One region of the Klebsiella sp. RIT-PI-d genome, then DNA from elsewhere that is predicted to be linked to it. Evidence: predicted binding sites of a transcription regulator. Region 1 holds the regulator's gene; each other region holds the start of a gene.
The links. The regulator PurR, encoded in region 1, represses purine synthesis genes. The targets are predictions, from matches to a motif close to CANGCAAACGTTTGCNTG.
Positions count from the first base shown of each region.

Region 2: a site for PurR is predicted at 4,103-4,120, ahead of cvpA (colicin V production protein). Genes of this name have one in related genera too.
Region 3: a site for PurR is predicted at 2,853-2,870, ahead of tusA (sulfurtransferase TusA). Genes of this name have one in related genera too.

Region 1 covers NZ_LGIT01000009.1:1,299,880-1,306,854, reverse strand. Annotated here, with positions in the region: gene punR (DNA-binding transcriptional activator PunR) at 1-747, shown strand, start outside; gene purR (HTH-type transcriptional repressor PurR) at 749-1,774, opposite strand; gene AC791_RS20380 (YnhF family membrane protein) at 2,071-2,160, shown strand; gene sodB (superoxide dismutase [Fe]) at 2,353-2,934, opposite strand; gene AC791_RS12530 (C40 family peptidase) at 3,055-3,852, opposite strand; gene AC791_RS12525 (Grx4 family monothiol glutaredoxin) at 4,197-4,544, shown strand; gene rnt (ribonuclease T) at 4,591-5,238, opposite strand; gene gloA (lactoylglutathione lyase) at 5,344-5,751, opposite strand; gene AC791_RS12510 (alkene reductase) at 5,842-6,939, opposite strand.
Region 2 covers NZ_LGIT01000009.1:2,056,921-2,063,895, forward strand. Annotated here, with positions in the region: gene AC791_RS15960 (glycoside hydrolase family 127 protein) at 1-1,962, shown strand, start outside; gene purF (amidophosphoribosyltransferase) at 2,010-3,527, opposite strand; gene cvpA (colicin V production protein) at 3,561-4,049, opposite strand; gene dedD (cell division protein DedD) at 4,328-5,023, opposite strand; gene folC (bifunctional tetrahydrofolate synthase/dihydrofolate synthase) at 5,013-6,281, opposite strand; gene accD (acetyl-CoA carboxylase, carboxyltransferase subunit beta) at 6,352-6,975, opposite strand, start outside.
Region 3 covers NZ_LGIT01000004.1:136,803-143,777, reverse strand. Annotated here, with positions in the region: gene AC791_RS03925 (AI-2E family transporter) at 1-31, opposite strand, end outside; gene AC791_RS03920 (MFS transporter) at 250-1,461, shown strand; gene AC791_RS03915 (DcrB family lipoprotein) at 1,462-2,022, opposite strand; gene AC791_RS03910 (7-cyano-7-deazaguanine/7-aminomethyl-7-deazaguanine transporter) at 2,098-2,763, opposite strand; gene tusA (sulfurtransferase TusA) at 2,929-3,174, shown strand; gene zntA (Zn(II)/Cd(II)/Pb(II) translocating P-type ATPase ZntA) at 3,288-5,483, opposite strand; gene AC791_RS03895 (lysoplasmalogenase) at 5,560-6,186, opposite strand; gene AC791_RS03890 (DUF1145 family protein) at 6,289-6,561, opposite strand; gene rsmD (16S rRNA (guanine(966)-N(2))-methyltransferase) at 6,551-6,975, opposite strand, start outside.

The DNA.
Region 1 (6,975 bases):
GGAAGCTGGTTTTTGAAAGAAGGGCGTTCTGTTATCAAAAAAATGCTGATCACCCGCCAGCAGTGTCAGCAAATTGCCAACGGCTGGCGCAGTCAACTGCCTATCGCCGTCGATAACATTGTCAGACCTGAACGCACTCGCCAGATGATTGTCGATTTCTATCGCCATTTCCCGGATGTCGAACTGATCGTTTTTCAGGAAGTTTTTAACGGTGTCTGGGATGCGCTGGCGGACGGCCGCGTTGAACTGGCGATTGGCGCAACGCAGGCTATTCCGGTCGGAGGACGCTATGCCTTTCGCGATATGGGCATGCTGAGCTGGAGCTGCGTTGTGGCGCGCCACCATCCTCTGGCGCTTAATATCGGGCCTTTAAGCGATGATGAATTGCGCAACTGGCCGTCGCTGGTACGCGAAGACACCTCGCGATCGCTGCCTAAACGTACGACGTGGCTGCTGGACAATCAAAAAAGGGTGGTCGTGCCTGACTGGGAGTCTTCGGCTACCTGCATCTCGGCAGGGCTCTGCGCGGCAATGATCCCCTCACATTCTGCCCGCCCGTGGCTGGATTCCGGGGAGTGGGTGGAGCTGGATCTGGAAAATCCTTTTCCTGATGCGGCATGTTGTTTAACCTGGCAGCAGAGTGATATTTCACCCGCGCTGGAATGGCTGCTGGCGTATCTGGGCGACAGTGAAACACTGAATAAAGAGTGGCTGCGGGACCCGCAGGAAACGGACCCCGCTTGTTAACTTAGCGGCGATAGTCAAGATAGGGACCGTCAGCAACCGATCGACGTTCAATGAGTTGAGGATGAACCTCAATTGATTTTGATTCGACGCGCTTATTCACAATGCGATCCAGCAGGGTATTGAACGCTTCCTCTCCGAGCGAGTCTTTAGGCTGATGAATGGTTGTCAGCGCCGGTGTAAAGAAACGGGCGTTGCGCACATTGTCATAGCCAATCAGGGAGATATCCTGCGGTACGCGCAAACCCATTTCATCGGCAGCGCAGAGCGCACCCATCGCCATGATATCACCGCCGCAGAAAACGGCTGTCGGGCGAGGGGATTGATTAAGAATTTTTTGCATCGCCTGATAACCTGACTCAGGCTCAAAATCACCCTGCACGATCCACTGCGGTGGAACATTAACCTGAGTTTCTTCCATTGCTTTCATAAAACCGGCCAGTCGACCTGCGCCGGTATTGCGCTCGAGCGCGCCCGGAATAATACCGATGTCACGATGTCCACGCTCAAGTAAATACCGCCCGGCCATGTAACCCCCTTCGAAGGCATTGTCGATCACCGAGTCGGTAAAATCAGCTTTGGATTCGCCCCAGTCCATTACCACCATCGGTATATGACGGTATTCTTCCAGCATTTTCAATAGCGGCTCAGGATACTCAGAGCACATCACCAGCAGGCCATCGACACGCTTCTGCGCCATCATTGAAAGGTAGGCGCCTTGCTTTTCTATGTCGTTCCAGGCATTGCCAAGGATCAGTGTGTAGCCTTTCTGAAAACAGCTTTTTTCAACCGCTTCAATAATTTCAGCAAAATAGGCGGCTTCGCTGCTGGTCGCCAGAAGGCCAATGGACTTGGTATGATTTACCTTGAGGCTCCTGGCAACGGCGCTCGGAGAGTAGTGAAGTTCTTTAATTGCCGCCCACACCGCATTACGCGTATCTTCAGCAACAAAACGCGTCTTGTTGATAACGTGAGATACAGTGGTAGTGGAAACGTTTGCGCGTCTCGCGACATCTTTAATTGTTGCCATTAAATCTTACTCCGGACCCTGGCCTGAACGCCTGCAAATAGGAGGGTAAACGTTTGCCTTTACACACCCCTGTTGCAATTTCGTCGTCATTGCTTTGCGCCGGGAAATGACACATTACGTCAGGTGAGGGGTAATGACTGGTACGCTTATAATTAAGCGTGGAATTTTGGCCGATTCTGAAGAAAAGTGAAAGAGAAAAATGTGTCTCACTTTAAATCCTGCAAGATTTTCGCCGCAAGGTGTGTAAAAATGGACAAGCTCACATTTCACAAGGTTATAACAAGGAGTAAAAATCGATGAGTACCGATCTTAAGTTTTCCCTGGTCACCACGATCATTGTCCTGAGTCTGATTGTCGCAAGTGCTCTGGTTGCTGTCCTGCACTGATTGCTCCGGCGGAGTATTTTCTCTCCCTCGTGCTCCGTACCAGCTTATTGTGCTGATAGTAAAACTGTTTTGCTTGTGGCTTACTTTTATTTTTTCAATGATGTCGCTTTTTTCGCCGCGCCAGCCAGCATATGAGACCTGCATTAGCCGCTAACGGGTAACACAGAGGGCGCAAGCCCTCTGTGTGTTAACTCAGGCTGCCAGGTTGTCAGCCACGAATGACCAGTTCACCAGCGCCCAGAAATGCTCCAGATAACCCGGGCGGGCATTACGATAGTCAATGTAATAAGCATGTTCCCAGACATCGACCGTTAATAGCGGTTTGTCGGAGGTGGTCAGCGGTGTGCCGGCGTTAGAGGTGGATACAATCGCCAGGCTGCCGTCAGATTTTTGTACCAGCCATGTCCAGCCAGAACCAAAATTCTTGATTGCCGCATCGGTAAACTGCTTTTTAAAGTCGTCTACGCTGCCGAACGACTGGCTAAGGGCTGCGGCGAGATCGCTGCCTGGTTCGCCGCCAGCGTCAGGAGCCAGGCAGTGCCAGTAAAAGGTGTGGTTCCATACCTGAGCCGCATTGTTAAAAATAGCGCCTTCCGAGCCGCGAATAATGTCCTCAAGCGACTGGTTTTCCCACTGCGTATCTTTGATGAGGTTATTCAGATTTGTTACGTAGGCCTGATGATGTTTGCCGTGATGATAAGTGAGGGTCTGGGCAGAAATGTGCGGTTCCAGCGCGTCTTTTGCATACGGTAATGCAGGTAATTCAAACGACATTGCAATACTCCTTTTTTATTTTGATAACTCAATATCCACATGATAAGCATGGATATATTAACAAAATAAAGGCACAGGCAGAAGAGGCGTTCTTAGGCTGCATGTGCCCTAAAAGGATAATCAGCGGATCGTTTTAGCTGTCATCACCCGGCGTGCCCCCACATAGTGACGCACCCAGTAATCTTCGCTCAATGATGATATCTGGATATCCTGACCGCTGCGCGGTGACTGAATAAATTTACCGTTCCCGACATATACGCCAACGTGGTCGGCGGTGCCTCTGCCCTGAGTGCGGAAGAACACCAGATCGCCGCTTTCGAGACTTCTGCGCTCAATCGGTGCGGCATCACGCAGATGGTACATCTCGTTAGCCGTCCGCGGGATAGGGATTTTGACTAAATCTTTGTAGGCATAATAAACCAGACCGCTGCAATCGAAGCCGGTGCGCGGCGAGGAACCGCCCCAGTGATACGGTTTGCCGATCTGATTCATTAACTTTGACATGGCCGTTTTTTGTGCTTTTTGCATACGGACCTTATGGACATCACTCAACGCCAGCGGTTTGGCTGAGGCATTGAGGCATTTATTCTTGTAACCTTTGCGCGTGAGGCATTTTTTATCTGCCAGTTTTACGGCCGCAATTTTGCTGTTTTTAGTACTATTGCGCTGAGATTTACTGGCAGTGAGGGTGGTTTTATTTTTCGTTTTAGCGGTGTTTTTACTGGCTTTGGTAGCGGTTTTACTGGCTGTCTTGCTGGTCTTCTTACTTTTATTCTTTTTGCCCGACGCTTTTGCAAAATGCGTTTTTTCTGTGGCCGACGCTCTCGTTTGTTCAGAGGCCTGGGCAAGCGGTGAAAAAGTAAGCGATGTTAACAGTAAAGCACAGAGCGTGATCGAGACTTTGTTTATCCGCGCCACTGAGCATTCCCCTGATTCGGGCAGGCATGAGGATATGCCTGCGGGTGATGATAACAAAAAAGCCTGATGATTCTAATGCATAAAAAGGCTGGAAGTTAATAGTCTTTTTGCATGTAAAATAGCAATTTGCTATCGAGTGCAAAAAAAAGCATCAGTTAACATGACGCAAGCGCATTATTTGTGCAATTGATTTATGCAATGAATACCATAACGGCATTAATTACATATCTTCCGGCGTAAGACGATACAATAATAGCGCGTGAATAAAATGTTATTTTCGGTATGGGGCCTGAAACGCTACAATGACAGACTACTGCCGTAAAAGAAGTTAAGGAAGCATGACAATGACGACGACAATTGAAAAAATCCAGCGTCAAATCGCTGAAAACCCGATCCTGCTGTATATGAAAGGATCACCTAAGTTACCAAGCTGCGGCTTCTCTGCTCAGGCGGTTCAGGCACTCTCTGCCTGCGGCGAGCGTTTTGCCTATGTCGACATCCTGCAGAATCCGGACATCCGCGCCGAATTACCGCAATATGCAAACTGGCCAACTTTCCCGCAGCTGTGGGTCGATGGTGAACTGGTTGGCGGCTGTGACATTATTATTGAGATGTACCAGCGTGGTGAGCTTCAGTCGCTGATTAAAGAGACTGCGGCTAAGTACCCTGCCGAGGGGACTGACGCGCAGTAAGCGTAATGTCTGATTAAAAAGCGACGTCACGTCGCTTTTTTTATGGCTATGCTTCGTCGGGAACGGGCAGCGGCCAGCCGCCGAGACGTTTCCAGCGGTTGACAATTTCGCAAAACAGCAGCGCAGTTTGTTCCGTATCGTACAGGGCCGAGTGAGCCTGAGTGCTGTCGAAATCAAGACCTGCCGCAGCACAGGCTTTAGACAACACGGTTTGCCCCAGCGCCAGCCCGCTCAGGGCAGCGGTATCAAACGTGACGAAAGGATGAAACGGGTTACGCTTCAGAGAGGATCGCTCTGCTGCCGCCATCATAAAGCCATGATCAAACGTCGCATTGTGCGCGACCATAATTGCCCGGTTACATCCCCGATCCTTAATGCCTTTACGCACCGCTTTAAAAATAGCGTGTAATGCGTCATGTTCACTGACGGCACCCCGCAGCGGATTGGTTGGATCGATCCCGTTAAAGGCCAGCGCTTCAGGCTGTAAATTTGCCCCTTCGAAAGGCTCAACGTGAAAATGCAGCGTGGTATCCGGCATCAGCCAACCGTGTTCATCCATTTTCAGGGTAATAGCAGCGACTTCAAGGAGTGCATCGGTTTTGGCGTTAAATCCAGCCGTTTCGACATCTATGACAACAGGGTAAAAACCACGAAAACGGTCGCACAGACCAGTCAGTTGAGCGTTATCGGACATCAGTATCTCTTCGTAAAACAACGTAGCGCGTATTATGGCAAATTTTACCCACAGTTGCAGTAAGCGCCAGTAGAAAAGGGCGGGCCAGAACAGGCCCACCGGTGATTAATCGCCGAGACCTTTACCTGCGTCTTTTGCTTCAATCAGTTCGATTTTATAACCATCCGGATCTTCAACAAAAGCGATAACCGTGGTGCCACCTTTGACCGGGCCGGCCTCACGCGTCACGTTACCGCCGCTTTGGCGAATTTTTTCGCAGGCTTCAGCAGCGTCATCAACACTCAGCGCAATGTGACCATAGGCGTTACCCAAATCATAATGATCGGTACCCCAGTTATAGGTCAGTTCAATGACAGCTTCGTCACTTTCCGGGCCGTAGCCGACGAAGGCGAGGGAGTATTTATACTCCGGATTTTCACTGGTCCGCAGCAGCGACATACCCAGTACATTGGTATAAAAATTGATAGATCGTTGCAGGTCGCCAACACGCAGCATGGTGTGAAGTAAGCGCATCTCATCCTCTCAGTAAGTTGTTTATCTTTTCATTTCAAACAGAAACGCTGTTTTAGTATAGCGGCGGAACCTCGCCGCTATCAATGATGATTATAATGAGGGGTAATCCGTATAACCTTCAGCGCCGCCGCCGTAGAAGCTTTCCGGACGCTGCGGGTTCAACTCAGCTTTACGTGCCAGACGCTCGACCAGATCCGGGTTAGCAATGTAGTCACGGCCAAAGGCCACTGCGTCAATCAAACCTTTAGCGATCAGCGTTTCTGCTTTCTCCGGCGTATACGCGCCAGCACCGACAATAGCGCCGTCGAAACGTTCACGCACTTTCTGGCGGAACGACTCAGTGTAAGGCTCGCCGCCAGCCCAGTCCGGCTCCGACATGTGCAGGTAAGCAATACCGCGCTTGTTCAGCTCTTCAATCAGATAAAGGGCATCTTCTTCTTCGTTTGGACCGTTATCTGTATTCTGGAACGTCCCGACCGGCGACACGCGAATACCAATGCGATCGGCACTCCACTCTTTACTGACGGCATCAACGACGTCCAGCACCAGACGAGCGCGATTTTCTACGCTGCCGCCGTACTGGTCGGTACGATGGTTAGAAGAAGGGGAGAGGAACTGGTGGAGCAAGTAACCGTGTGCTGAGTGTAGCTCGACAAGATCAAAACCTGCGTCACGAGCATTCGCTACCGCCTGGCGGAAATCATCAACAATTCCCGGTATTTCGCTGGTTTCCAGCGCGCGCGGGGTTGAGGTGTCAACGCGGATCGCATTGCCTTTTTCATCACGCAGGGAGGTACGTGTACCTGCATTGATCGCTGATGGCGCAACCGGAGCCTGGCCTGCGGGCTGAATGCTGCTGTGCGAGATACGTCCGGTGTGCCAGAGTTGAACGGCGATATGCCCGTTTTCTGCATGAACGCCAGCGGTGATTTTTTGCCACGCGGCGATTTGCTCCGGGCTGTGCAGTCCCGGCGCACCAGCATAGCCTTTAGCCTGCGCGGAAATTTGTGTTGCTTCAGAGATAATCAGCCCTGAACTGGCACGCTGGCGATAGTATTCAGCCATCAGCGGCGTCGGGATATCGCCCGGCTCAATGCTGCGCAAGCGGGTAAGGGGAGCCATAAACACACGGTTAGGCGTGGTGATAGCGCCTACTTTTAACGGGGTAAACAATTTTTCGGTAGTCATTTAAAACTCCTGAGTAGACCGGTCGTCTTGAAAGTT
Region 2 (6,975 bases), 760 kb from region 1:
CCAGATGTAATCGAAACGGATTTGAACCGCGTCACCATTACCGATCCTTTCCTGGGGGAATATCAGCGTCTTATTCGTGACGTGGTGATCCCCTATCAGTGGCAGGCATTGAACGACACTATTGCCGGGGCTGAACCCAGTCATGCCCTGGCTAACTACCGCATTGCCGCGGGCGTAGAACAGGGTGAATTCTACGGAATGGTTTTTCAGGATAGCGATGTAACTAAATGGCTCGAAGCGGTTGCCTGGTCACTCTGTCAGAAACCCGATGCGGCGCTTGAGAAAACGGCTGATGAGGTCATCGAATTACTGGCACAGGCGCAGTGTGACGATGGTTACCTGAATACCTGGTATAGCGTTAAAGAGCCGGGCCTGCGCTGGACAAACGTTACCGAATGCCATGAACTGTACTGCGCCGGGCATCTTTTCGAAGCTGCCGTCGCCTTTTTTAACGCCACAGGTAAGCGCCGGCTGCTGGAAATCGCCTGCCGGTTTGCCGATCATATTGCTACTGTTTTTGGTCCCGATGAGGGGCAGCTTCGGGGGTATCCGGGACACCCGGAGGTGGAGCTGGCGTTAATGCGTCTGTATGAAGTCACCGGGCAGCCGCGTTATCAGGCGCTGGCACAATTTTTTCTCGACGAACGCGGCCAACAACCCTGGTACTATGATATTGAATTTGAGAAGCGCGGCGGTACATCCCACTGGGGAGGCTACCTGGGTGAAGCCTGGATGGTAAAGGATAAAGCCTATACTCACGCGCACAAACCGCTGAACCAGCAGGATCGGGCGGTCGGTCATGCCGTGCGCTCTGTCTATCTGATGACCGGGCTGGCCCATCTCGCCCGATTGTCTGGTGATGAGGAAAAGCGTCAGACCTGCCTGCGCATCTGGAATAATATCGTCCAGCGTCGGATGTATATTACCGGCGGTATCGGTTCTCAGGCTATTGGTGAGGCCTTTACCAGCGACTATGATTTGCCGAATGATACCGCCTACGCGGAAAGTTGCGCCTCCATTGGCCTGATGATGTTTGCCCGGCGCATGCTGGAAATGGAAGGCGATGCCTGCTACGCCGATGTCATGGAGCGGGCGTTTTATAATACGGTGCTGGGCGGGATGGCGCTGGACGGTAAACACTTTTTCTACGTCAATCCGCTGGAAACGGTCCCCAAAAGCATTGCGCACAATCATATTTACGATCATGTGAAACCGGTTCGTCAGCGCTGGTTTGGCTGTGCCTGCTGTCCGCCGAATATTGCGCGTACGCTGGTTGCTATCGGTCATTATGTCTTTACCCCCCGTGCGGATGCGCTGTTTATTAATTTCTATGCCGGCAGCAAGGCGCAATTTGACGTTAATAATCAAACGCTGGCGCTGGAAATCAGCGGCAATTATCCGTGGGATGACCATATCACGTTGACCTTTAGCCACGATCGCCCCGTACAGCACACGCTGGCGCTGCGCCTGCCGGAATGGTGCGACGATCCGCAGATCCAGCTTAATGGTAACGCAGCGGCAGGTGAGCGGATCAAAGGCTACTGGCACATGCATCGCCAGTGGCAGCAGGGAGACGTCATTACACTGCATCTGCCAATGAAAGCCAGACGCGTTTATGGCAACCCACAGCTCCGCCATACGGCGGGGAAAGTGGCGGTGCAGCGCGGACCGCTAATTTATTGTCTGGAAGAAGCCGATAATGGGGCCTGTCTGCATAATCTGGCGTTACCGCCACAAAGCGCATTCAGGGAGCTTAACGGCGTGGGCATTTTGCGGGGGAAAGTTATCCTGCAGGCAGAAGGCGCACGCGTGATGACCCCGACAGAGGATTGTCCGCTTTACAGTTTTGATAACCCGCCGGCTGCCACGGAGCAACAGACGCTAACGTTTATTCCGTGGTTTAGCTGGGCGAACCGGGGCGAAGGGGAAATGCGGATTTGGGTAGACGAAGCCCGATCCTGAAAACAAAACGCCGGGCATTGCCCGGCGTTTAACCTCTGATGTGAGAGTTACCCCTCGTTATGCATCTCAAGACTTTCCAGCTCGTTCTGTAACTGTATTACTTTGGTGTCATCGTTACGCAGCGAGTCCAGATAATCGAGATATTGCTGGTTAACGTCTTTGGTCACATAAATCCCGTTAAATACCGAGCATTCAAACTGCTGGATTTCCGGGTTTTCTGCGCGTACGGCGTCAATCAGATCGTCCAGATCCTGGAAAATCAGCCCGTCTGCGCCGATGATTTGCCGAATTTCGTCAACTTCGCGTCCGTGAGCAATCAGTTCGGTGGCGCTCGGCATATCAATGCCGTAAACGTTAGGGAAGCGGATTTCCGGTGCGGCAGAAGCGAGATACACTTTCTTAGCACCGGCTTCACGCGCCATTTCGATGATCTGCTCAGAAGTCGTTCCGCGCACGATGGAGTCATCTACCAGCAGGACGTTCTTATCGCGAAACTCAGCCCGGTTGGCGTTCAGCTTGCGGCGCACTGATTTACGGCGCAGTTGCTGTCCCGGCATAATAAAGGTCCGGCCAACGTAGCGATTTTTGACAAATCCCTGACGATAAGGCTTATCCAGAATACGGGCGATCTCCAGCGCGATGTCGCAGGACGTTTCCGGGATGGGGATCACCACGTCGATATCCAGATCTTCCCACTCGCGCGCGATTTTCTCGCCGAGCTTCGTGCCCATATTTACGCGGGCGCTGTAGACCGAAATTTTGTCGATAAAAGAGTCCGGGCGGGCAAAATAAACGTATTCAAACAGGCACGGATTGCTGACCGGATGGTCGGCGCACTGGCGGGTAAAAAGCTGGCCTTTTTCAGTGATATAGACCGCTTCGCCGGGCGCAACATCCCGCAGAAACTCAAAGCCCAGGGTGTCCAGCGCCACGCTTTCGGAGGCAACCATATACTCAATACGGCCGTCGCCGATTTCGCGCTTGCCCAGCACCAGCGGGCGGATACCGTTAGGATCGCGGAAGGCAACCATACCGTGACCGATAATCATCGCCACGCACGCATAGGCTCCACGAATGAGCCGGTTAGTTGCGGCAATGGCGGCAAATATGTTGTCTGCTTCCAGCGGATAGTGGCGGAAATTATCCAGCTCGCTGGCAAACACGTTAAGCAGAACTTCAGAATCAGAGGTGGTGTTGATGTGACGGCGCTTCTCTTCGAACAGCTTCTTGCGCAGTTCGTGCGCATTCGTCAGGTTGCCGTTGTGCGCAAGCGTAATACCGTACGGAGAGTTAACGTAGAAAGGCTGCGCTTCAGAAGCACTGGAGCTGCCAGCAGTAGGATAACGGACATGGCCGATCCCCATATTACCCTGCATGCGCTGCATGTGACGTGCTTCAAACACGTCGCTGACCAGACCATTCGCTTTACGTAAACGAAAGCCGTTATTCGCATCAATGGTAATGATGCCTGCGGCATCCTGCCCGCGGTGCTGAAGCACCGTTAATGCGTCATAAATAGACTGGTTGACCGGCATGACACCGGCGATACCGACAATACCGCACATACGTCTTTTCCTCGTTAAGCCACATCGCAGAGCTTATGCCCTGGGCAAGAAACTTGACGAACTTTGCAGATAATCAAAAAACCATCTGATGATGAAACTGAATTGCGGAATGAGCTGCGATTTTTGCCAGTCTTCGCTTTTCGGCATGCCGGTAAAGGTATCAAGAAAGAACAGAATGGCAGCGACGATCAGCACCCCACGCAGAGCACCGAAGCAGATCCCCAACACCCTGTCTGTACCCGACAGGCCGGTTTTCTCCACCAGCTGACCTATCACGAAGTTGACGATAGCGCCGACGATAAGTGTCGCGATAAACAGTATCGCGATGGCAATCCCATTTCGAACCAGTTCGTCTTCAAAGCCCGTAAACCAGACTGACAGGTAAGTGTAGTAATGACTGGCAACAAAGAAAGCACATCCCCATGTTACCAGCGATAACGCTTCACGAACAAAACCACGGATCAGGCTCACCAGACAGGAAAAGCCAACTACCGCAATAATAGCGTAATCAATCCAGACCATATATGTCCCACGATTTACGCCCTGTCATCCAGTTGGGGCGCATTCTAACAGAAAAAGAAAACGTTTGCGTAGGGATTTCCTTTCCCTGCTCAAATAAAAATGGCGCTGAAAAAAGATTCAACGCCATCACCCGATTGGGGTTGTGAAAGTGTATTCACACCGCCATTTTATCCATTTCTGCGTGCGTTCCGGTGCCAGAATGTGCTCATTTCGTGAGGGAAATGAGGGCATTGCACCAGGACGTTCCACCCTCACCCTGAGGGTGAAAAGACGCAAATCTAGTTCACACTATAATTCATCACCACACCGTTCAGCCCCGATAGCTGATTCAGTTCGCCCAGCGAACTTTTAAGCTTGTCTTTCGATGCGTCCGGCCCGACCAGAATGCGGGTAATTTTACCCTGTACTGGCGTCGAAGGCGATGTATAAACCCTGTAGCCTGCACCGCGAAGCTTACCGACAATTTCGTTAACTTTATCGGCATTTTTTAATGCGCCAAGCTGAACGACCCAGGCTTTTCCGGTCGGCGCAGGTTTCTGCTCTGCCACCGGCTTCGCTGCCGCAGGCGGGGTTTCGCTGGCCGCGGCTAATTGCTCGCTGGCCTTATCACGCTGCGGTTTTGGCTGCGGCTTTTCGGCTGTTTTCGGCTTTGGTCGATCGGGCTGCACCGGGATCTGATCGATATCTGCGCCGCTATTCGCCGCCAGACGCGACGGGTCCAGCGTGGGCGCTGCAGCATCCCCCGCCCTTATCTCTTCAGCTGCCCCTTCAGGCGGCTGCGCCGGTAACGCCTGCGTGGCCGCCGGCAGCATATCGGGTTCATCACGATCGCCTGCTTTAGGGACCAGCGGGATTGCGGCAAACTCATCCTGATAATGTTTTTTCTGCCCGTCAAGCAGGCCAGGGAGAACGATCACGCCCAGCGCGACCAACACAATCGTGCCGACTAAACGGTTCTGAAACTTACTTGCCACCGGAACTCCCCACCTCTAATTCTTCCATTACGTGCGCTACCGTGTGGAATGAGCCACACACCAGCACGGTGTCTTCTGGCCGTGCATTCGCCAGTGCTGCCTGCCATGCCTTACCGACGCTGGAATAGCGTTTGCTGTCGGCTAAATACTGCTGTAATTGCTCAGCCGTGGCACCGCGCGGCCCTTCCAGCGGTGCGCAATACCAGTCGTCCACAACCTCAGCAAGACAGGCCAGCGTTCCGGCAATGTCTTTATCATGCAGCATACCAACGACCGCCAGCACGCGCCCTGTTTTTGGCAGCATTTTGAGACGCCCGGCTAAATATGCCGCCGCGTGCGGGTTATGCGCCACGTCCAGGATCACCCGCGGTGATTCACCGATCGTCTGAAAACGTCCCGGCAGAATGGCGCTGGCAATACCCTCACGGATCGCCCGCTCGCTAACGTCAAGCTGGCTGGCACGCAGCGCCGCCAGCGCAGTGGCCGCATTGGGCTGCGGCACCTGAGGCAGCGGAAGCGCGTCGAGTTCACCCTGGGCATCGGTAAAATGCCAGCCGTCGGCGCTGACCTCATAATGCCAGTCAACGCCGCGGCGCATTAACGTCGCGCCTTTCTCTCCTGCTACCGCAGCAATAGCGTGCGGCATATCCGGCTCGCCAACGATCGCAGGCTTGCCCGGGCGGAAAATCCCGGCTTTTTCACGTCCGATACTTTCACGATCAGGCCCCAGCCAGTCAGTATGATCGAGTGCAATGCTGGTGACTACCGAGACGTCGGCATCGACCAGATTAGTTGCATCAAGACGCCCGCCCAGACCGACTTCGAGAATAACTACATCAAGCTGCGCCTGTTTGAACAGCCACAGCGCCGACAGGGTGCCGTATTCAAAATAGGTCAGCGAGATTTCCCGCCGCGCGGCTTCTATCGCCGCGAATGATGCTGTATGTGCCGCTTCCGACAATTCAGCTCCCTGTACCCGCACCCGTTCGGTGTAGCGTACCAGATGCGGTGAACTATAGACGCCGGTTTTGTATCCCGCCGCCATCAGAATAGCTTCCAGCGTGCGGCAGGTAGTGCCTTTACCGTTGGTGCCTGCAACGGTAAAGACGAACGGCGCAGGACGCTGCACATTCAGACGCGCAGCCACCTCAGCGATACGCGCCAGCCCTAAATCAATAGTCTTCGCGTGCAGATTTTCCAGATAAGAAAGCCACGCCGCCAGAGGCGACGTGGCGTCAGGGATAAGATCGTTTTCCATGATGTCCGCAACGTTTAACGGTAAGAGAAAGCAAAAGGGCAGCGCCGACTGGCCCTGCCCTTGTGCATTATCAGGCCTCGATTTCCTGATCCGGTACCGGCGGTACCACCACGTCTTCACGCGGTAAGTCCGGGTCGGGGGACGGAAGATTCATCAGCTTCGCCAGAATACTGGCCAGCTTCAGACGCATCTCCGGACGGCGGACGATCATATCAATCGCGCCTTTTTCAATCAGGAACTCACTGCGCTGGAAGCCCGGCGGCAGTTTCTCGCGTACGGTCTGCTCAATAACGCGAGGTCCGGCAAACCCGATCAGGGCTTTCGGCTCGGCAATATTGAGATCGCCCAGCATGGCGAAACTTGCTGAAACGCCGCCCATTGTTGGGTCAGTCAGCACAGAAATATACGGCAGACCGCGTTCCTGCATTTTCGCCAGCGCCGCAGAGGTTTTCGCCATCTGCATCAGCGACATCAATGCTTCCTGCATACGCGCGCCACCCGACGCGGAGAAGCAGATCAGCGGGCAGTTATCTTCCAGCGCCTGTTCGACCGCACGCACAAAGCGCGCACCGACGACGGAGCCCATTGAGCCACCCATAAAGGCGAACTCAAATGCTACCGCCACGACCGGCATGTCATACAGCGTGCCTTTCATAACAACCAGCGCGTCTTTTTCATCCGTCTCTTTTTGCGC
Region 3 (6,975 bases), on a different contig from region 1:
TATCGGTTTTATCGGGAACAGGGGTAATCATGAATCTTTCCTTTTTTGAAAATGCACTGCGTATCTGGCTCATCCTTTGAATGACGTTTTCCCGAACCGCGCCAGTATGCCTCAGAGTCAGGCTTCTGAAGATGCACAGGCGCAACGGGATTGTTGTTGAGTATAGCGGTTTGTTGAATATTCGTTAGAGACACAAAATCCTGAATGCGTGTAATAATGAAACACCGTTGTAAAAAGGAAATAATTGTTATGCCTGAACCCGTCGCCGGGCCGGAGCCAGGTGGCCTGCGCCTGAACCTGCGGATACTTTCTGTCGCCATGTTTAACTTCGCCAGTTACCTGACGATTGGTCTGCCGCTGGCCGTTCTTCCTGGCTATGTTCATGATGTAATGGGCTTTAGTGCCTTCTGGGCCGGGCTTGTCATTAGTCTGCAATATTTTGCCACGCTGCTCAGTCGCCCACATGCCGGTCGCTATGCCGATCTGCTTGGGCCGAAGAAAATTGTTGTCTTCGGCCTGTGCGGCTGCTTTCTGAGCGGCGTCGGTTATCTGCTGGCTGCATCGGGCAGTCACTGGCCGGTATTCAGTCTGGTGCTGCTGTGCCTGGGGCGCATCGTACTCGGATTCGGCCAGAGTTTTGCCGGAACAGGTTCGACGCTGTGGGGCGTGGGCGTGGTAGGGTCACGACATATTGGCCGGGTTATCTCGTGGAACGGAATTGTCACCTACGGAGCGATGGCGCTGGGCGCACCGCTCGGCATGTTATGTTATCAGTGGGCCGGACTTCAGGGGGTGGCGCTGGTTATTATGGCCGTCGCACTGGGGGCGCTGCTTGGCACACTGCCGCGTGCAGCGGTCACCGCCAGTCGTGGAAAAGCCATGTCATTTCGCGCCGTAATGGGCCGGGTATGGCCTTACGGAATGGCGCTAGCGCTGGCATCTTCCGGTTTTGGCGCAATCGCCACATTCATTACCCTGTTTTATGATGCCAAAGGCTGGGATGGCGCCGCATTTGCGTTAACCCTGTTTAGCTGCGCCTTTGTCGGCGCGCGCCTGTTGTTCCCGAATGCGATTAACCGCCTGGGCGGACTAAACGTCGCGATGATCTGCTTCGTCATTGAGATTATTGGCCTGCTGATGGTGGGGATGGCGGCAACGCCGCTGCTGGCAAAAATCGGCACGCTGCTAACCGGTGCGGGTTTCTCGCTGGTTTTCCCGGCGTTGGGTGTGGTGGCGGTTAAGGCGGTTCCGCAGCAGAATCAGGGTTCGGCGCTGGCAACCTATACGGTATTTATGGATATGTCGCTTGGGATCACCGGGCCACTGGCGGGGCTGTTAATGACCTGGGCCGGCGTGCCGATGATTTATCTGGCGGCGGCTGGACTGGTTACGCTTGCACTACTGCTGGGATGGCGGCTAAAAAAACGGCCTCCCGTGTTACCACCGGAAGCCGTCGGATAATTATTTAATCACCACGGTATTGATAATGTTTTCAGCCGTGGTCTGGGCTTGCTGCTGATTATCTGCCGGCAGAGTAACCTGCAGGGTCAGCAGTTTATTATCCACCTTGCTCAGTACGACGGAAGACCACGCGGTCTGGCCTTTTGCAGAGATAATGCTGTCGAGCTGCTGCATATCATGCCCTTTGACTTTCAGCGGCTTGTTGGAGACCACCTGAAGCTGCGGGTCACGGTTGCGCTGCTGATCCTCAAGACGTTTTGCCAGCACATCCAGCCCTTCTTCAGTGCTGTCACCCACAATAACGATCACCGCTTTCTGACCGGTTGGGTCGGAATAAACGTGCATGTTGTTGGCCTGCGTACCCAGTTTACCGCTCTGATCGGACATATCAGCCGGCAGCGAGAACGTCACTTTCCCATCCAGCAGGCTTATAGGTTGTGCGGTGACGTTATTTTCCGTCGAGGCTGCCTGAGCAGATGAGGACGGCGATTCGTTGTTATCACATGCCGCAAGCCCCACCACCAGCAGGCCAATACCAGCATACTTAACCAGATTGCGCATTGACTTCTTCCTTATTCGATACACGGCCATAAACGGCTCATGGCCCTATCTTAACACAACCGCAACGCTGAACCTTTAACGGGCCTGCAATGCCGAGAAATCAGATTTATCCGTCAGCCTTTTTAACAGCACATTGAGCACGATACCGTACATGGGCAGGAAGAAAAGCAGACTAATAATAATCTTAAAGCTGTAATCCACCAGCGCGATTTCAACCCAGTGCGATGCCATAAAGGGGTCGGAACTGCGCCAGAAAGCGATAAAGAAAAAGGCTAACGTGTCGCTGATATTGCCAAATAATGTTGAGGCCGCCGGAGCCATCCACCAGCGATGATTCTGCCGCAGACGATTAAAGACGTGCACATCAAGAATCTGTCCCAGCGCGTAGGCCATAAAACTGGCTGCTGCGATACGGGCGACGAACAGGTTAAAGTGTGCCAGCGCGCCAAATCCTTGCCACTCGCCCATGTAAAACAGGGAAGAGATGACATACGACGCCAGCAGCGCCGGAGCCAGAACGGCAAAAATAATGCGCCTTGCCAGCGGTGCGCCGAAAATGCGTACCGTGAGATCGGTGGCGAGAAAAATAAACGGAAAGCTAAACGCGCCCCAGGTGGTGTGGAAGCCAAAAATAGCGACCGGTAACTGGACCAGATAGTTACTGGAGATAATCACCAGCAGGTGAAATAGCGATAGCCATACCAGCGCTTTCATACGCTGAGTAGAGGTGAAATGCATCATATGTAGCCTTTTTAGTGGTTGGGGTGAGGGAACCCAATGAAAACCGCCGCATGATACTGCTTTAACCGGACATTGCAACGGTTGTTTTTCACGCAATCGTTAACCTGACTTGCGTCACAAAAAAGGCGGCGTAAACTATCGCCGTTTTGAAGGGGCGAGATAACCATGACTGATTCGTTTTCGACTGCAGACCATACTCTTGATGCGCAGGGCCTTCGCTGCCCTGAGCCGGTAATGATGGTGCGTAAAACCGTGCGTAATATGCAGGTGGGTGAGACGCTGGCGATTGTTGCTGACGATCCGGCCACCACCCGCGATATTCCCGGTTTTTGTACTTTTATGGAACATGAGCTGATCGCGCAGGAGACGGACGCGCTGCCGTACCGCTATTTGCTGCGCAAAGGCCACTGATTAGCCGACTGAAGATTTCTGCGACCCTTCCAGCCTCTCGCGTGGAGCGATCCCGGCGACAGCCTGGATCGGCCCGTAATCACGATCGGATTTTGCCGCACAGGGCATCACTCTTAACGACCTTTGCGCAGTAATCGCAGGGCGTTCGCGGTGACCAGTACTGTAGCACCGGTATCCGCCAGCACCGCCAGCCAGAGTCCGGTAACACCGAGCAGCGTGGTGACCAGGAAAATGCCTTTCAATCCCAGTGCGATGGCAATATTCTGCCGGATATTCGCGTGCGTCGCCCGGGCAAGAGCGATCATCTGTGCAAGGCCGGTCAGACGATTATGGGTTAACGCCGCATCCGCCGCTTCCAGTGCCACATCCGTTCCGCTGCCCATCGCGATGCCGATAGTTGAAGCCTTCATTGCCGGGGCGTCGTTAATCCCGTCGCCGACCATCGCCAGCGGCATCTGACGATTGAGTTCACTGACCGCCTGAACTTTATCCGCTGGCATCAGGCCGGCCTTAAATTCCAGTCCCAGTTCACCGGCAATAACAGCGGCGGCGCGGGGGTTATCGCCGGTCAAAATGATGCCCTGGATGCCAAGCTGATGCAGTGCGGTAACGGCTTCCCGCGCATCGTTTCGCAGAGTATCGCGCAGCGCTATCGTGCCAGATGCAGTGCCATCCTGCACCACCATCACCACGGTTTGTCCCTCCTGCTCCAGGGCATGAATTTGCGTCTTAAACATCTCGCCGGAGAATTTATCTGCGGCGCAGATCAGAACCGGTTTTCCGGCGACGACGGCCTCAATTCCATGGCCTGCCAGCGCGCGCTGTTCGGTTGCCAGGGGCAGCGTCAGTTCACGGGTATGTGCTTCCTGCACAATCGCCTGCGCCAGTGGATGGGTTGAACCCTGCTCAACGGCCGCCGCCAGCGCCAGCAGCGTATTTTCATCACCTGACAGAGGGAAAATCCCGGTGACCTGCGGTTTCCCTACGGTCAACGTTCCGGTTTTATCGAAAGCGATGCGCTGAATGCGCCCGAGCTGCTCCAGTGCTGCGCCACCTTTGATCAGCGCGCCCCGTTTTGCGGCGGCGGCGAGGCCAGAAGTAATGGCCGCCGGGGTTGAGATCACCAGCGCACACGGACAGCCAATCAGCAGCAGAGTCAGCCCCTTATAAATCCACTCGTCCCAGCTCGCGGCAAAAAGCAGGGGAGGCACCACGGCGACCAGCAGCGCCAGCGCCATAATGGCTGGAGTGTAAATGCGGCTGAAGCGGTCGATAAAGCGTTCAATGGGCGCGCGGCGCTCTTCAGCTTCTTCAATCAGCGTCAAAATACGATCGATAGCACTCGCGCCAGGCTCGGAAATCACCTCCAGCGTGACAAGCCGATCGACGCTGGTGGCCCCTGCCGGAACACTCTCTCCCGTTGCGCGTTCTACCGGGATCGATTCCCCGGTCAGGGCGCTTTCGTCGAAGCTGGCAAATGCGGAAAGCAGCTTACCGTCGGCAGGCAGACGTCCACCGGCGGCGACTTCAATAACATCCCCCGGACGCAAATCGCGCTGGGCAACCGTCTCACGCTGTCCATTGAGTACGCGCACGGCCGTTTCGGGTTTTAACGCCATTAATGCGCTAACGCCCTGCCGCGCACGGCTGGCTGCCCAACCTTCGAGGCGTTCGCCGATTAAAAACAGCAGCAGCACCATCGCTGCCTCTGCGGTTGCGCCGATAAACAATGCGCCGAGGGCGGCGACGCTCATGAGCGTTTCAATGGCAAACCAGCTTCCGCTGCGGATGAGCCGTAGCGCCTGACGCAGTACAGGATAAAGCCCTACCAGCGTGGTAATGACAAACGCGGTCTGACCCGCCGGGTGGCTCAGGTGTTCAAGGCCCCAGCTTATGCCCATCATCACAATCAGAACAATTAGCGGCAGATTTTCCCGCAGGCGTGAGACGTCAGGCGGCGGTGCGTTTTCACTGCGCAGGGTATAGCCCGCTTGTTGTACCGCCTGCTCAATTTGCTGGCTCACATTATCCGGGGCGTTCACCAGCAGTTTTTCGGTGGCAAACAATACCTGAACCTGGGTTACCCCGGCGACCTGGCGGACCGCATTTTCAACTTTACGCGCGCAGGCGGCACAGTCCATGCCTTCAACTTTCCAGCGATAACGCGCATCCGGCAGCGCAGTCTGGCGGGGCGTTTCATCTGAACATGATGTCCCGGCGCAGCAGGGGGCAGACTCAGATTTAGCGGGCGTAAACCTGAGGGTGGAAAACTGAGGGGCTTTTTTGCTCTCAGGATCGGATGTCGACATTGTACCCTCCGGGCAATGATAAATTTCTCATTACCCGGAGCATACACTCTGGAGTCGACTCCAGAGTCAAGCTGAATCAGAGATAAAGTGAACGCACGATCAGAAAATGGCCAGCAAAGTAGCAGGCCGCGGCGATGGCGCTGTCGGCGCGGAAGCGGCGGCGATAATGACTCCCCAGCCAGACAATATTACTCAGCAGTAGTAAAACCGCACCGACAAAAGCGGAAAGCGCGGTATCCGTCGGACGGAAGAACCACAGCTCGCCGGCCAGCCACACCATAACCAGGGTCATGGCTATGAACGTGCAAATCGGCAGGCGCAACTCTTCAAGCCGCGTCCAGATCGTCGCCATCAGTAATGCGCCAACGACCAGCAGGATCAGCGGTAGCGGCCAAAAGAACGAGAGCGTCATTTGGCTGGCAAAATAGATGGTATACAGCAGGTGCGAGAGAAAGAATGCGCCGATAGCGTAAAGTAGCCGCTGACGCGACAGCAGGGTTAACGCATCGCCTATCAGCGTTGCGCACAGTCCTGCCAGCACCAGATAACTGATGGCATTAAACATCGGTGCCTGCCAGGCAAGCAACAGCAGCAACAGAAGCGTCACCGGCTTAAATACCCAGCGTTGCCAGGTGGGTCCACGATAAGACGCATCGACATACAGCCAGGCTGAAAAACAGACCGCGATAAATGACCAGAGCATCATAATTCCTTGAATTCGCTAAAACTACGCAGGCGTTATGCCCACAGCCCTGTTAATCAGTGTAGTGTCTGGCGAAGAGAGATGACAACGCCAGATCCCGGCTCATTTTTGCCGATGCTTAAGTTTCTTCTGCCAGGCGACCAGTTCAAAAACGCCAAACACGAAAATGCGGGCCTTTTGCGCTGCGGTTAACGGCGGACCCTCTTTCGGCTGCGTTGCCTTCAGTAGCGCCAGTTGCAGGCCGTGCATCAGGATCATAAATACCAGCGCGACGTTAATAAAAATATTGGCCGGATATTTGAACGGATGAACAATATTCAGCAGTAAAAATGCCCAGACGCAGAGCATAAGCAAACGACCGAGGTTAATCAGCATGGTGTTCTCCTTGCGCTTCTCGCTGATACAGACGATAGGCGACCTGGCCTGCGACTTTTTCACGGTACAGCTGCCAGTGCGCCGGGACCGGCGGCATACCGTTCTCCACTTCACTTTCAACGTAAACCAGCGCGTTATCGGCAAGCCAGTGATTGTTTTCCAGCAAATTCAATGTTTGCTCCAGCAGTCCCTGACGAAAAGGGGGATCAACAAACACGATATCATGAGGCGTTCCAGGCTGATTAAGAAACGCCAGCGTATTAACGATTTCGACACGCCCCTGCGCCGCGTTAAGCGTGGCGAGATTTTTCTGTAGCTGCCGGGCAACGGAACGCTCCATTTCCAGCAGCGTCGCGTTGGCCGCATAACGCGACAGCGCCTCCAGCCCCAACGCGCCGCTTCCGGCAAAACAGT